Regions from separate parts of the Arthrobacter sp. Y3225209 genome, predicted to be linked through region 1. Evidence: predicted binding sites of a transcription regulator. Region 1 holds the regulator's gene; each other region holds the start of a gene.

Evidence for each region. Region 1 encodes LexA, which represses DNA repair genes until DNA is damaged. Its sites were predicted from a motif close to TCGAACANNTGTTCGA; they were not measured.
Region 2: the regulator LexA is predicted to act here: its motif matches at 2,077-2,092, upstream of AC5RVB_RS12045 (HNH endonuclease signature motif containing protein).
Region 3: the regulator LexA is predicted to act here: its motif matches at 1,990-2,005, upstream of AC5RVB_RS09250 (DUF6504 family protein).

What each region holds. Positions count from the first base shown of each region.
Region 1 covers NZ_JBNHFW010000027.1:34,510-38,973, reverse strand. The annotation lists gene AC5RVB_RS13775 (ATP-dependent DNA helicase) at 1-1,927, shown strand, start outside; gene lexA (transcriptional repressor LexA) at 2,042-2,791, opposite strand; gene AC5RVB_RS13765 (LysM peptidoglycan-binding domain-containing protein) at 3,278-3,643, shown strand; gene AC5RVB_RS13760 (histidinol-phosphate transaminase) at 3,825-4,464, shown strand, end outside.
Region 2 covers NZ_JBNHFW010000021.1:28,417-32,880, reverse strand. The annotation lists gene AC5RVB_RS12050 (ABC transporter permease) at 1-244, shown strand, start outside; gene AC5RVB_RS12045 (HNH endonuclease signature motif containing protein) at 480-2,030, opposite strand; gene AC5RVB_RS12040 (GNAT family N-acetyltransferase) at 2,256-2,795, opposite strand; gene trxB (thioredoxin-disulfide reductase) at 2,911-3,888, shown strand; gene AC5RVB_RS12030 (Nramp family divalent metal transporter) at 3,906-4,464, opposite strand, start outside.
Region 3 covers NZ_JBNHFW010000013.1:70,358-74,821, reverse strand. The annotation lists gene AC5RVB_RS09255 (DNA polymerase III subunit alpha) at 1-1,499, opposite strand, end outside; gene AC5RVB_RS09250 (DUF6504 family protein) at 1,581-1,892, opposite strand; gene AC5RVB_RS09245 (hypothetical protein) at 2,169-2,615, shown strand; gene AC5RVB_RS09240 (MDR family MFS transporter) at 2,612-4,141, opposite strand; gene AC5RVB_RS09235 (MDR family MFS transporter) at 4,240-4,464, opposite strand, start outside.

The DNA of each region.
Region 1 (4,464 bases):
CATCGAGACGGGCGATCACCTGCTGGTCCAGGCCGGAACCGGCACCGGCAAATCCCTCGCCTACCTCATTCCGCTGATTGCGCACGCGCTTGAAAGCGATAAGCCGGCGCTGGTTTCCACCGCCACGCTGGCCCTGCAGTCCCAGATTGTGGGACGGGACCTCCCGCGACTGCTGAAGACCCTCGAGCCCAAGCTGCCCCGTGAGGTGGACGTAGCGCTGCTCAAGGGCCGCAGCAACTATGTCTGCGTTCATAAGACCGGCGGCGGTTTCCCGGACGAGGACGACGACGCCGGCACGCTCTTTATGCTCGGTGAGGACCAGGCCGTGCCGCACCCTGCGCCTGCTTCCGGACCGACGTCGGCCCTGGGCCGCGATGTTGTCCGGTTGCGGGAGTGGGCCCAGGAAACAGAGACCGGGGACCGGGACGAGCTGCTTCCCGGTGTCAGCGACCGCGCCTGGCGGCAGGTTTCAGTGACTTCCATGGAATGCCTGGGCGCGCAGAAATGCCCGGTGGCTGAAGAGTGCTTTAGCGAACGGGCGCGGGCCAAGGCGGCAGTAGCTGATCTGGTGATCACCAACCACGCCATGCTTGCCATTGCCGCCTTCGAAGGCCTGGCCGTGCTGCCCGACTACGACGTAGTGGTCATTGACGAAGCGCACGAACTCCAGGACCGCGTCACGGGAGCCGTCACCGGACAGCTCTCCGGCACCATCATCGCCGCAGCGGTAGCGGCCGCCCGCAAACACACCTCCGCGAGCCTTGAGCCTCTTGCTGCGGCCGGGCGTGCCTTCGACCAGGTCTTTGCGCCGGTACCCTCGGGCCTGCTGGCCGCCGGCCTGTCCGAGGACCAGGAAATGGTGCTCGGCCATGTCCGAGAATCCACCCGGACGGCGCTGTCGGATTCCAAACCCGAAGGCCCGGATGCAGTGGACGGCGGGCGGCAGATGGCCCGCTCACGGCTGCTGGCTGTGCAGGAAATGTGCGAACGCATCCTCGATGCCGGCAATTCCGGCGAGGTCGTCTGGGCATCGCGGACGAGCACTTTTGCGCCCGGCGCCGGCTACACCGCGCCCGAAGAGGATTCGCCGCCCGTCATCAACGTGGCCCCGTTGTCCGTGGCAGGCCGGCTGCGGGAGGGACTCTTCGACGGGCATACCGTGGTCCTGACCTCGGCGACCCTTGCCATCGGCGCCGAGTTCGGCCCCGTGGCCGGCGCGCTGGGACTCCTGGGTGCCGGTGCCCCGAAATGGACGGGCACCGACGTCGGCAGCCCTTTCGACTACCCCCGCCAGGGTGTGCTGTACGTGGCGAAGGACCTGCCCAAACCGGGACGTGGAACCTCGCCGGAACAGCTCGACGAGATTGAGGCCCTGATCAAGGCCTCCGGAGGCGGTGCGCTGGGACTGTTCTCCTCCCGCCGGGCGGCCGAGGAAGCCGCCGAGGCGCTGCGTTCCCGCGTGGATTTCCCCATCCTGTGCCAGGGTGAATCCACCATGTCCGCCCTGGTCAAACAGTTTGCGGAGGATGACGAGACCTGTCTGTTCGGCACCATGTCCCTCTGGCAGGGTGTTGACGTTCCGGGAGCCTCCTGCCGGCTGGTGATTATGGACCGGATCCCGTTCCCGCGCCCGGATGATCCGCTGATGACCGCCCGCACCCGTGCCGTGGCCAAGGCGGGCGGCAACGGCTTTATGAGCGTTTCCGCCACCCACGCCGCCGTGCGGCTGGCACAGGGCGCCGGCCGGCTGATCCGGGCTTCCGGCGACAAAGGCGTGGTTGCGGTGCTTGATTCCCGCCTGGCCACCGCCCGGTACGGCAGCTTCCTGCGGGCAGCCCTGCCGCCCTTCTGGGCCACGACCGACCGGGCCGTGGTCCTGCAGGCACTGCAGCGGCTCGCCGGGCAGCCAGCGGACGCGGGAAGATGACCCGGCTGGACCAGTCGATATGCGCGCGGATAAACACGTGCCGTTAAACAGCAGTGCCCCGGCCGGTAGCCGGGGCACTGCTGTTTAGTCCCTGTGGGTATTTCGGTCTGGAGCCTAGAGGGAACGCATAACCGATACGACTTTGCCCATGATGGTCGCTTCGTCGCCCAGAATCGGTTCGTAGCGCGTGTTCTGCGGCAGCAGCCAGGTGTGCCCGTTGCGCTGGCGGAACGTCTTGACCGTGGCCTCGTCCTCCAGCAGGGCCGCGACGATGTCACCGTTCTCGGCGGTGGGCTGGCGCCGCACCACCACCCAGTCGCCGTCGCAAATGGCCGCATCGACCATGGAGTCACCGGCAACCCGGAGCATAAACAGGTCACCGTGACCCACGAGTTGGCGGGGCAGGGGAACCACTTCTTCAACCTGCTGGTCGGCAAGGATGGGCCCGCCTGCGGCGATCCGTCCCACCAGGGGCACCATGGCCGTGTCGATTGCCGTGGTGAGGTCTGCCACCGCGCCGCCTGAGCCGGCCACGCCGGTAGCGGACCCGTCCTGCGCGGAGCTTTGACGTGTGACGGCATTGCCGGAACCGGAGGTGCCTGCGGACTCAGCGCCGGGGGCCTCGCCGTTACGGGAGGAACCGGCATCGCGCAGCAGCAGCGGAACCAGGATCTCCATGGCCCGGGGGCGCTTGGGGTCGCGGCGGATGTAACCGAGTTTCTCCAGCTGGCTCAGCTGGTGGGTGACGCTGGAAAGGCTCGCCAGACCGACAATGTCGCCTATCTCGCGCATGGACGGCGGGTAGCCGTTGGTGCTAACCGAACGCTGGATGGTTTCCAGGATCTTGGTCTGGCGCGCAGTCAGGCCCTTGGAGCGGCCTGCCGGCGCGGCAGGGGGAGGGGTGCTGCCATTGGAAACAGTCCTGCGGGCCACGTCGGCTTCCCTTCACGGACGGCCCGCGGTTGCGGGCCGGTTGGTTCTGGCGGTTCTGGCGGTTTGAATCTGGCGGTCTGGTTCTGTCCGGGCGGTGCTGCAGCCCGGTCTTTGTCCGGTCCCGGCCGTTTTGTCAGAGGCGGATGGTTAGTTGGTTCCAGCCGCTTCCGATGGGTTCAACGCTAGGGGAGCGCAGCACGTTTATCAAACATATATTCGAGCGAGTCTCGACATTGTTCGTAGATAAGTGCTAGAAATGTTCGAGTACAACTTAGAACATACGTTCGAGTCCGGGCTGCCGACACCTCGGTGGCTCCACCAGATGTTCGAATGCAGTTTCGAGCCGCAGTGTTTCCTCCCGTGCTTATTGCGGGCGGACGGCGGCAGCTCTGCGCTTCGGACCGGAAAGGTATTGACATGTCAGTACACGTACTTCCCGCTGTTCCTTCTGCAGCCGCACCCGCTTTATCCCAGGCACCTCTGCGCCTCACCCGCCGGGGCCGGCTTCTCCTGGTTGGAGCACCGCTGATGCTGACCTCGGCCGCCCTGCTGGTCTTCATTGGATTCTTCACCGCACCCGCCATGGCCTCGGGCAACTCCCCGGAGCAGACCCGCACTATCCAGGTGAGCGTTTCGAACGGGGAATCCCTGTGGTCTCTCGCCACGGAATTCGCCCCTGACCGGGATCCCCGCACCGTAGTTGCCGACATCGTGGAACTGAACAACCTGGATGATGCCACTGTGCCGGCCGGCCGCCAGCTCTACATCCCGGTGACGCGCTGACCTTCGGGAACCGGGCTCCTGCGTGCTGCATGCGGGAGCCGTCCCCTGCCTCAGGCTCGCGGACTGGTCTTTATCCGGGGACCGGTCTCCGCCTAGGGAGCGTTCTTCATGGAGGGACTTAGAAGTGCAGGCAGGCGGCCCGGATTCCGGAACTGTCCCCGCAGCGCCTTAAGCTGTACTGGTGAGTGAACAGCTGGAAAACCTGAACCGACTTCCCCTGCGCGATGACCTCAGAGGCCTGACGCCCTATGGGGCCCCGCAGCTGGATGTGCCGATCCTGCTGAACGTCAACGAAAACACCCATGGACTGCCCGAGCACGTGCGCCGGGCCATCGTTGCCGAAGTGGAGTCCGCCGTCGGCGGGCTGAACCGCTACCCGGACCGAGAATTCACGCAGTTGAGGGAAAACCTGGCACGGTACCTCGGCCACGGGCTGGTGCCGGAGAACATCTGGGCAGGCAACGGTTCCAATGAGGTTCTCCAGCAGATCCTGCAGGCTTTCGGCGGTCCCGGCCGGACGGCCATGAGCTTCCCGCCCACCTACTCCATGTACCCGTTGCTTGCCAGCGGTACCGGCACCGCCTACGTCACCGGCACCCGGGAAGCGGATTTCTCCCTGACCCCGGAATCGGCCGCCGCGCAGATTCGTGCCCAGGCACCGAACATCATCATTTTGTGCACGCCGAATAATCCCACGGGAACGGCCCTTGGCCTGGACGTCATCGAAGCTGCCTACGAAGCGGGCGAAGCGTCCAACGCCATCGTGGTGGTTGATGAGGCCTACGCGGAGTTCTCCCACGCCGATACCCCCAGCGCCCTGC
Region 2 (4,464 bases), on a different contig from region 1:
CTTCGTGAGTGCGCTGCCGTTCCTGCAGGCTTCCATGGTGGTCCGCCAGGAAATGACCGAAGGTCCCCTGAGCGCGGTGACGGACCAGCCGCAGGCGGTCGACGAGGTGGAGCGGCTGTTCGGCATCTCGGCCTATGTGGGGGACTGGGCGGTGCCTACGGGCTACGTTGTTCTGGTCCTGGTGGCCATGGTGGTGGTCTTTACCGTCCTCGCCGCGGTGCGGATCCGGTCCCGCATTCGCTGACGACGGCGCCGGCCGGGACGCCTCACCCGCTCGGATCGGGAACCCTCACCCGCTCGGGTCGGGAACCCTCACCCGCTCGGGTCGGGAACCCTAACCCGCTCCGGGTCGGGAACCCGCTCGGGTCGGGAACGCTAACCCGCTCCGGCCGGGTCCCTCACCCTGCTGTGGCGAGGGGCGTAACTCCCGCTCCGGCGAGGAGCCGTAACCCGCTCCGACGAGGAGCCCGGTCGCAGGGTCAGAACGGTGCAGGTTCGGGGCACGTCTGATCGGTGTCCCGGTGTCCCATTTCCAGGAAGGGCTCAGTCCGGTAAACCCGGCCCGTGGGCGAGGTCCACTCCATCACGCCGGGTGCTGGTTGACGCGCAGTCCAAAACCCCAACGTCTTGAACCGGTGGTGCCGCCGGCATAGGTGGGCCAGGTTTCCATGGTCCGTTGTGCCACCCTTTCCCCACTCTGTGGTGTGGTCGATTTCCGAGATTGCAGTGCTAACCCTGCAGCCAGGAAACCGGCAGGTCCCGTCCCGGGCCCTTAGCCATCGGGCCAATCCGGCAGGGACTTTTCGGCGCCTGCCAACCCCGAGGATCTCTCCGGTATCCGGATCCTGAACCAAACCGGTCCACCGGGTAGCTGTGCGGGCGAGCCTACGGGCCGCTTCGGCACTGATCGGACCGTACCCGTGCAGCTCGGCCGGTTCCTCGTTGGCACCGAATAGAGTCTCGGCGTTGATGAGGACCATAATCTCTGCCCGCGGTAGGAACGCGTCGGGGTCGGCATTCTTGGATCCGCTGCCCCCTCCTGGCTGGGCTTCATTGCCGGCACCTGCACGGTTGCGCCCGCCGGACGGGACGGAACCCAGACCGCCCATAAGGAGCTGGGCCAGGATGTCTGCGCGCAGCTGGTCCGTGGTCCTGGAGTCCCCTGCCGTCCGTTCGCCGCGGGCCGCTGTGGAGAGCGCCGTGTAGATCTGCTGGGCGTCCGCCGCCGGCAGATGCGCGGACAGCCATGACATGCCGTCCTCGTCGCGGTCCAGAACAACCCGCCGCTTATCAAAGGCGGTCAGGTGCCGTTCGGGAATGGTCCGGGGATATGTCCGCTCCCGCAGTCGCCGGGCCTGGGCAGAGAACTGGGCACGGGTTGTGCCTTCGGCCTTGTCCAGCAGTTCGGATTCGAACCCGTGACGTTCCGACGCTGGAACGGTCTCGCACTGATCCAACACCACCTGGGCATGGGCATAGGAGAAGCGCCCTTCTTCGAGCCCGGACAAGGTAGCGGTATGGGCTTCGCAGAGCCTGGCCGCCTCCGACATCATGGCCTGCGCGGTGGTCTGCGGGACGGTCAAAACGGCGGCGCATTCCGAGGCTGCCAAGCTAAATGCCAGTCCGGGTTCTTCCCGGCCGAGATCCTTGCAGAGACCTGAGCGGAAGAGTTCTTCCAAGTGATTGATCAGGCGCGTTTCCTGAGCCTGTGCCCAGCGGACCAAATGGGCCATGCGGGCCAGCACGTCGCAGGTGGCCTGTTCATCAAAACTGTCCCAATTCTTCAGCGTCAGGATCCCCGTGAACCCGTCCGGAAAATCTGCGCTGGCGTCTGCCGCTGCAGCAGGTCCACTGGTACGTCCGGCGTCGGCGGCCGTACCGTAGTCGGCCGTACCGCCGCCGTCGGCATGGAAAACCGCGAGCGTGCGCGGGGTGCCGGCGCCATCCTTATTGCCAGCATGGCCTTCGGCCGTCTGGTGTTGTGTCCCTGATTCTTCGGTTATCCGTTCGGTACTCCCGAGCTGACCCATGCCTAAGGATTTCATCCGGCACTGACATTTTCGGTCCCGAAATGAGCCGAAAAACCGTTCGTCGTTGACCGAAAAATACCTGTCTTTAGGAGCAACCTACTTACTTTGAATCCGCCGTCGGGCTGCGTAGTCAGCTGGCCGCCGTCGTCGCACACGGCGCCGCCAGCGGCGTACTCGAGCCGCCCGCCGCCGGTCACCCGGCAGCCCCGCATCAGACCTGCGCCGTCAGCCGCCTGAGCCAGCCTCCCCGCCGGCGTCCACCTCGTAAATGATCTCCAGCCCGTCCTCGTCATCCCACTGCTCGCCGTTGGCCACGAAACCGTACTGTTCCACCAGCCGGCGGGACGCTTCATTATCCGGGCTGATGGTGGCCCGGACTATGTGGATGGAGGGTTCCTGCGCGGCAACGGCCAGCAGCGCCTCCAACGCGGCCCGGGCATAACCCTGCCGCCGGTACGCCGGGTCCACCGAATATCCCACTTCCACCATCCCGGCATCGTCGGGCGGCCCGTGAAACCCGGCCAGTCCCACAGCCCGCCGCAGCTCGGGATCATAAACGGCCCGAGTGATCCAGACAGCGTCGCCGGGGTGCTCCTGAAGCTGGGCACTGCGGATCCGCCACAGCGGCTGGCGGTCCCGGGAGAAATGCTCGGTCAGTTCCAGGGGCGCCTGACGGTTGGCGCCGTCCAGATCGCCCGCCGCCAACGCGTCGATTACCCCGCGGGGAAGCTGGATCAGCTGGATGCTCCTGAGTGCCGCTGCCAATGCTGGCTCCTTTGCCGGTTCCGATACCGCTTATCTGCGTCCGGGGTTACGACCCTAACCTGATCCCCGCCAGACTTGAAGAAACCCCGCAGCGGCACCGGAAAGGGACACTGAAATGGGCACCGATTCCGTACTGATCATCGGATCCGGTCCGGCGGGCTACACCGCGGGCATCTACGCCGCACGTGCCGGGCTGAAGCCGCGCATCCTGGCCGGGTCCGTCACGGCCGGAGGGGCCCTGATGAACACCACCGAGGTGGAAAACTTTCCGGGCTTTGCCGACGGCATCCAGGGCCCGGACCTCATGGAAAACCTGCGCAGGCAGGCGGAGAAGTTCGGTGCCGTGGTGGAGTACGACGACGCCGTGTCGGTGGATCTTGCCGGGCACACCAAGAAGGTGGCCGGGGGAAACGGGCAAAGCTACAAGGCCCGCTGCGTTATCCTCGCCACCGGCTCGGTGTACAAGGAACTGGGTCTGCCGGAGGAGAAGAAACTCAACGGCCGGGGCATCTCCTGGTGTGCCACATGCGACGGGTTCTTCTTCCGCAACCAGGCCATTGTTGTGGTCGGCGGCGGGGACTCAGCCATGGAGGAAGCACTGTTCCTGACCCGCTTCGGGGAGTCCGTGACCGTGGTCGTGCGGCGAGACACCCTGCGGGCCTCGCGCATTATGGCCCAGCGGGCGCGGGACCACGCCAAAATCCGCTTTGAATTCAACTCCGAGGTCACCGCCATCCACGGTGAGGACAAGGTCACCGGACTGACGCTTACAGATACCGTCACCGGGGCCACCCGCGAGCTTCCGGCCCAGGGAATCTTCGTGGCCATCGGGCATGCTCCGCGGACGGATCTGCTGGCGGGTCAGGTGGAGCTGGACGAGAACGGATACATCAGGGTGGCGGCGCCCACCACGCAGACCAACCTGGACGGGGTCTTCGCCTGCGGGGACGCGGTGGACCACCGTTACCGGCAGGCCATTACCGCGGCCGGGACCGGCTGCTCCGCGGCACTGGACGCCGAACGGTATCTTGCTGCTGTTGCCGACGCCGACAGCATCGCCACTGCCCTGGTGGAAGGCTCGCTCAACGGATAGCGCCGCTCCTGGTAGAACTAGGCGCCTGTGAAAGTCAGCACCAGCAGGGTGACGTTCAGTCCCACCAGCAGCACGGAGACCACCACTCCCAGTGCCGTGGTTACCCAGTGGTTCCGGTACGCGCCCATCAGTCCCCGCTGCGCGGTGAGCCAGACCAGCGGGATCAGCGCAAACGGAATACCGAAGGAAAGGATCACCTGGCTCAGGATCAGCGCCCAGGTGGGGTCGATGCCGACGGCGAGAATCGCCAGTGCCGGCAGCAGCGTGATCAGGCGGCGCAGGAGCATGGGGATGCGGACCTTCAGCAGCCCCTGCATGATCTCGGCGCCGGCATAGGCTCCCACCGATGTCGAGGCCAGGCCGGAGGCCAGCAGGCCGACGGCGAACAGCGTCGCCACCGCGCCGCCCAGGGAAGCGCCGATGGCGGCATGGGCGCCCTCGAGCGAATCGGTGCCCTCCACGCCCTGCAGGGAACTGGCGGCCAGCAGCAGGATGGCCAGGTTGACCGAGCCCGCTACCGCAAGGGCTATGGTGACGTCCCACTTGGTGGCCTTGATCAGCCGGGGTGTGGTCAGC
Region 3 (4,464 bases), on a different contig from region 1:
TGCTTGGCCACGGCACCGATGTCCTCTTCGTGCATGCCCAGCGCCAGTCCGGCGTCGCGCACGGCGCCGCGTGCCCGGTACCCGTTCTGCATGCTCATCAGGGTTACCCGTTCGGAGCCGAAGCGTTCAAAGATGCGGTGGTAGACGTTATGCCGTTCGGCGCTCTCCACGTCAATGTCGATGTCCGGCAGGGTGGAGCGGTCCCGGGACAGGAAACGTTCAAAGATCAGGTCATGGTCCAGCGGATTCACATGGCTGACGCCCAGCAGATAGTTCACCAGCGACGAGGCTCCCGAACCGCGTGCCGCCGCGCGCACCCCCATGCCGGTGATCATGGCCGAGACTTCGGCAACCGTCAGGAAGTAGGAGGCGAAGCCCAGGCGGTCAATAATGCCCAGCTCATGGTCAAGCCGGTGCCGCATCTCCGCTTCGGCAACCGAGTCCCGTGACCTCAGCCGGCGGGTGATCCCGGCTTCGCACCGCTGGCGCAGTTCCTGCATGGGTTCTATCTCTATGCCGATGACCGAGGCTTCGGGTACTACGGGCTGCTTCCAGCCCATATCCCCCACCGGGTCCATCCGGCAGCGGTCCGCGAGCGCCGCAGTGTCGGCGAGCATCCGTGCCGCCGAGCCGCAGCCAGCCTCGGAGCTGATCTCCCGGGCCAGCGCCGTCATCTCCCGTGTCCCCTTGAGCCAGCCCTGCCCGTTGGGCTGTCGGTCCGGCAGCCGGGACAGCGAGGTCAGCGAGCGCGCGGCGTCGAGCACGTCGGCGGTGGCGGCGCCGTCTTCATCCACGTAGCGCACGGCGTTGGTGAGGATGGCCGGTATCCGCATCTCATCGGCCAGACGGAACATCCGTACCGCGTGGGCCAGGCTGAGGTTCTCCCCCGGCGGAGCCAGGTGGGTGACTACTTCCACGGCGAGCGCCCCGGCAGGAATGGCCGCACGCCAGTGTCCGAACAGGGTACGCGCGACGGCGTAGCTGCGGCTGCGCATGGCCAGGCCGACGTCGGACTGCGGGCCCACCAGGACGGTGAGCAGGGGTTCGCCCTCCTGCCCGGAAGCTGCAGGCGCCGTCCGGGAGTCACTGTCTCCGGTATCCGGGCTGCCGCTGACGTACCGGGCCAGCTGTTCCATAGTGACTCCCACGGGTTTGCCGGTCCGTGCCCGGGACGCCGAGGTGGAGGCATGCGCGGCGGAAATCAGCCGGCACAGGGCGCTGTAGCCGGCTCCCCCGTTATGCCCGTGGGCAAGGATCACCACCCTGCCCGTGACAGCGTTCCCACTGTCCAGGACGGCAAGGTCCACCCCGACAATGGGATCTATGCCCGCCTCCATGCAGGCACGCAGGTGCTTGACCGTTCCATACAGCCCGTCCCTGTCGGTGCAGGCCAGGGCGTCGGCGCCGTCCGCTGCCGCGGCGGCTGCCATCTCCTCGGGCCAGGAGACCCCGTAATGCGCGCTGAAGGCCGTAGCCGCGTGCAGATGGATAAAGCTCATGGGCGCATCAGGCACCGTTCTTCATTAGGTACTGCTCTCCGGCATGCATCAGGCATGGTCCTTCATTAGGCACCGTCCTCATCAGGCGCTGTCCTTCAGGGCGTCGTGAATCCGGATCAGGCGCCAGCGGTCAGTGTTGACATGGTGCGAGAGGTCCAGGGTGCGCAGGTCGGAGCGGTCGCTGACCCTCGCCTGGACGCGCCAGATCTCGGTATCCACCAGGCCGGCGCCGCGGCCGCGTTCTGCCCGCATTTCCTCTTCCCACCAGTTGCGGCGTTCATACCAGCGCACGGGGTCAGCTCCCACCTTGTAGGTGCGCCCGCCCCATACCAGCCGCAGTGGCTTACCCGCAGGCGAGCACACCACCTCTATGCCTTCGCTGAAGACACCCATTTCAGCTCCCTTCCCCGACGGACCCACGCACACCGCAGGTGGATCCGCGCCCGTGGCCTCCCACAGGGGACCAACTGGTTATCAACTGCCAACTAATTCGAACATATATTCGAATACTTCCTCTTCAGTGTACGGCTGGGGGCTGACAATCGGCACCGCGTAGTACCGATCCGGTGGCCGGCCCACCCCCGCGGCCCGTTCATCCGCCACAGGTGAAGGGGTTCCGGCAGAAGCGCACCATCCTGGTGCACACTGGTTCCAGATTCCCGCCCACCGATGGAGCACACCTTGGATCCCGATATCCCGTACCGGAACCCGTACGCCACCCCCGCAGAAAACGGGGCCGCGGAAACAGGCCCCGCGGAAACCGAAACCCCGGACCTGTCCGGAACCCAAACGGCACGGCAGCGCTTCAGCAAGGCGGCCATCACCGGCATGGTCATCGTCACGCTCGGCTGGGCCCTGGCACTGATGCCCTTCTACTTTTGGATCCGCAGCTTAGGCAGTGTCAGCGCCGGCGTGGGCGGCGTTCTAAATCTCATCGGCTTCCTCGGTATTACCGCCCTGATTGCCTCCGTGGCAGGCTTCACTGCCTCGCTCCGGGCCGGCAATAAGAAGCTGGCCGCCCGGCTGTACATCATTCCCTCCCTGCTGTGGCAGCTGCCCATGGCTGCGCTGATCGGCTGGGTCCTTTTCCTTCTGTCCACTTACGACGCAACCTAGGCCTCCTCTGCAGCTTCACTGCGCACCGTGGTGGACAGCGGTACTTCCCGGATAAACAGGCACAGCACCAGGGCGGCTGCCACCACGGGCACACTCAGCAGGAAAATCGGCGGCAGGGCGTTGCCGAAAGCAGCAGCAATAAAGTCCTGCGCCGGTGCGGGCAGCCCGCGCAGCATCGCCGGGCTCAGCGAGTTGATGTCCCCGCCCACCGCTGCTCCGGCACCGGCCGGCGCCCCGGCCAGCTCGTTGCCCAGCCGGTGGATAAAGATCGAGCCGAACAGGGCAATACCAAAGGACGCGCCGATCTGGCGGAAATAGTTTGCCGCGGAGATCGCTGCTCCCATGTCCCGCCCGGGCACACTGTTCTGCACTATCAGCACCAGGTTCTGCATCAGCATGCCGATGCCCAGTCCCATCACCAGCATCCCGAGCGCCGTGAAGCTGTAGGGGGTGGTGTCAGAAATCCGCGAGAGCAGCACCAGCCCGGCAATGATCACCGCGCAGCCGAGCACGGGGTAGATCTTGTACCGGCCGGTCCGGGAGATCAGCTGCCCGGTGCCGATGGAGGTGAGCAGCAGGCCGCCCATCATCGGCAGCATCATCAGCCCGGACTGGGTGGCGGTGGCCCGGTTGACCATCTGCAGGAAGGTGGGCAGGTAGGAGATGGTGGAGAACATCGCGATTCCGACGGCGATCCCCACCAGCACGGACAGCAGGAAGTTCCGGCGCCGGAACAGGGCCGGCGGGAGGATGGGTTCGGGAGCACGCCGCTCCACCGGGATAAACGCTCCGACGGCCGCCAGGGTCACGGCGGCCAGGACAAGGATCTGCGGACTGGACCAGGCATACGTGGTCCCGGCCCAGGTGGTCAGCATGATCAGGGCAGCGCTCGCGAGCGCCAGCAGGCCCGCGCCGGCGTAGTCCAGCTTCGGGCGCCTCCCCTTGGGCTTGGGCAGGTGCAGTGAGGTGATAACGACGGCGAGCGCCACCGCTCCGATGGGCAGGTTGATGTAGAACACCCACCGCCAGGACCAGGCATCGGTGATCCAGCCGCCCAGCAGCGGACCGCCCACGGAGGCCAGTCCGAAGGCGGCACCGATCAGGCCCATGTACTTCCCGCGTTCGCGCGGAGAGACCAGATCCCCCAGGATGGCCTGCGCCCCGATCATCAGTCCGCCGCCGCCGATGCCCTGCAGGGCACGGAAGCCGATCAGCTGGCCCATGTTCTGCGCCAGCCCGGACAGGACCGATCCGGTGAGGAAGACCGCAATGGCGAAGATGAAGATGCTCTTGCGGCCAAACAGGTCACCGAGCTTGCCGTAGATCGGCAGGCCTATGGTCGCAGCCAGAATGTAGGCGGTAACCACCCAGGACAGGTGCTCCAGGCCGTTGAGGTCTCCCACAATGGTGGGCAGCGCAGTTGCCACGATGGTCTGGTCCAGGGCAGCCAGCAGCACCGAGAGCAGCAGGCCGGTCAGGACCAGGGCGAGATTGCGCTTGGGTCCGGCCTCTCCCGTTGCCTCCACCCGGTGTTTGGGCACTGCGGGTACCGGACGGTCTGGGATCGCCGCGATACGCGGCGATAACGCTCTATGCGACATAGGGGGTTGGTGCTCCTCGCTGGTTATTCCACGTCCGCTTCCACCCGGGCGGTTTTGGACAGCGGCTGCTGCACAATAAAAAACGTCAGGATGAACGCTGCGGCCAGGAAGGGAACGCCCAGCAGGAAAATGGGTGGCAGGGCTTCCCCGAAGGCGGACTTGACGAAGTCCTGGGCAGCGGCGGGAAGTGCCTTGATCGCGTCCGGACTGATTGAGTTCGCCCCGCCGGACGCCGCATCCCCGGCTCC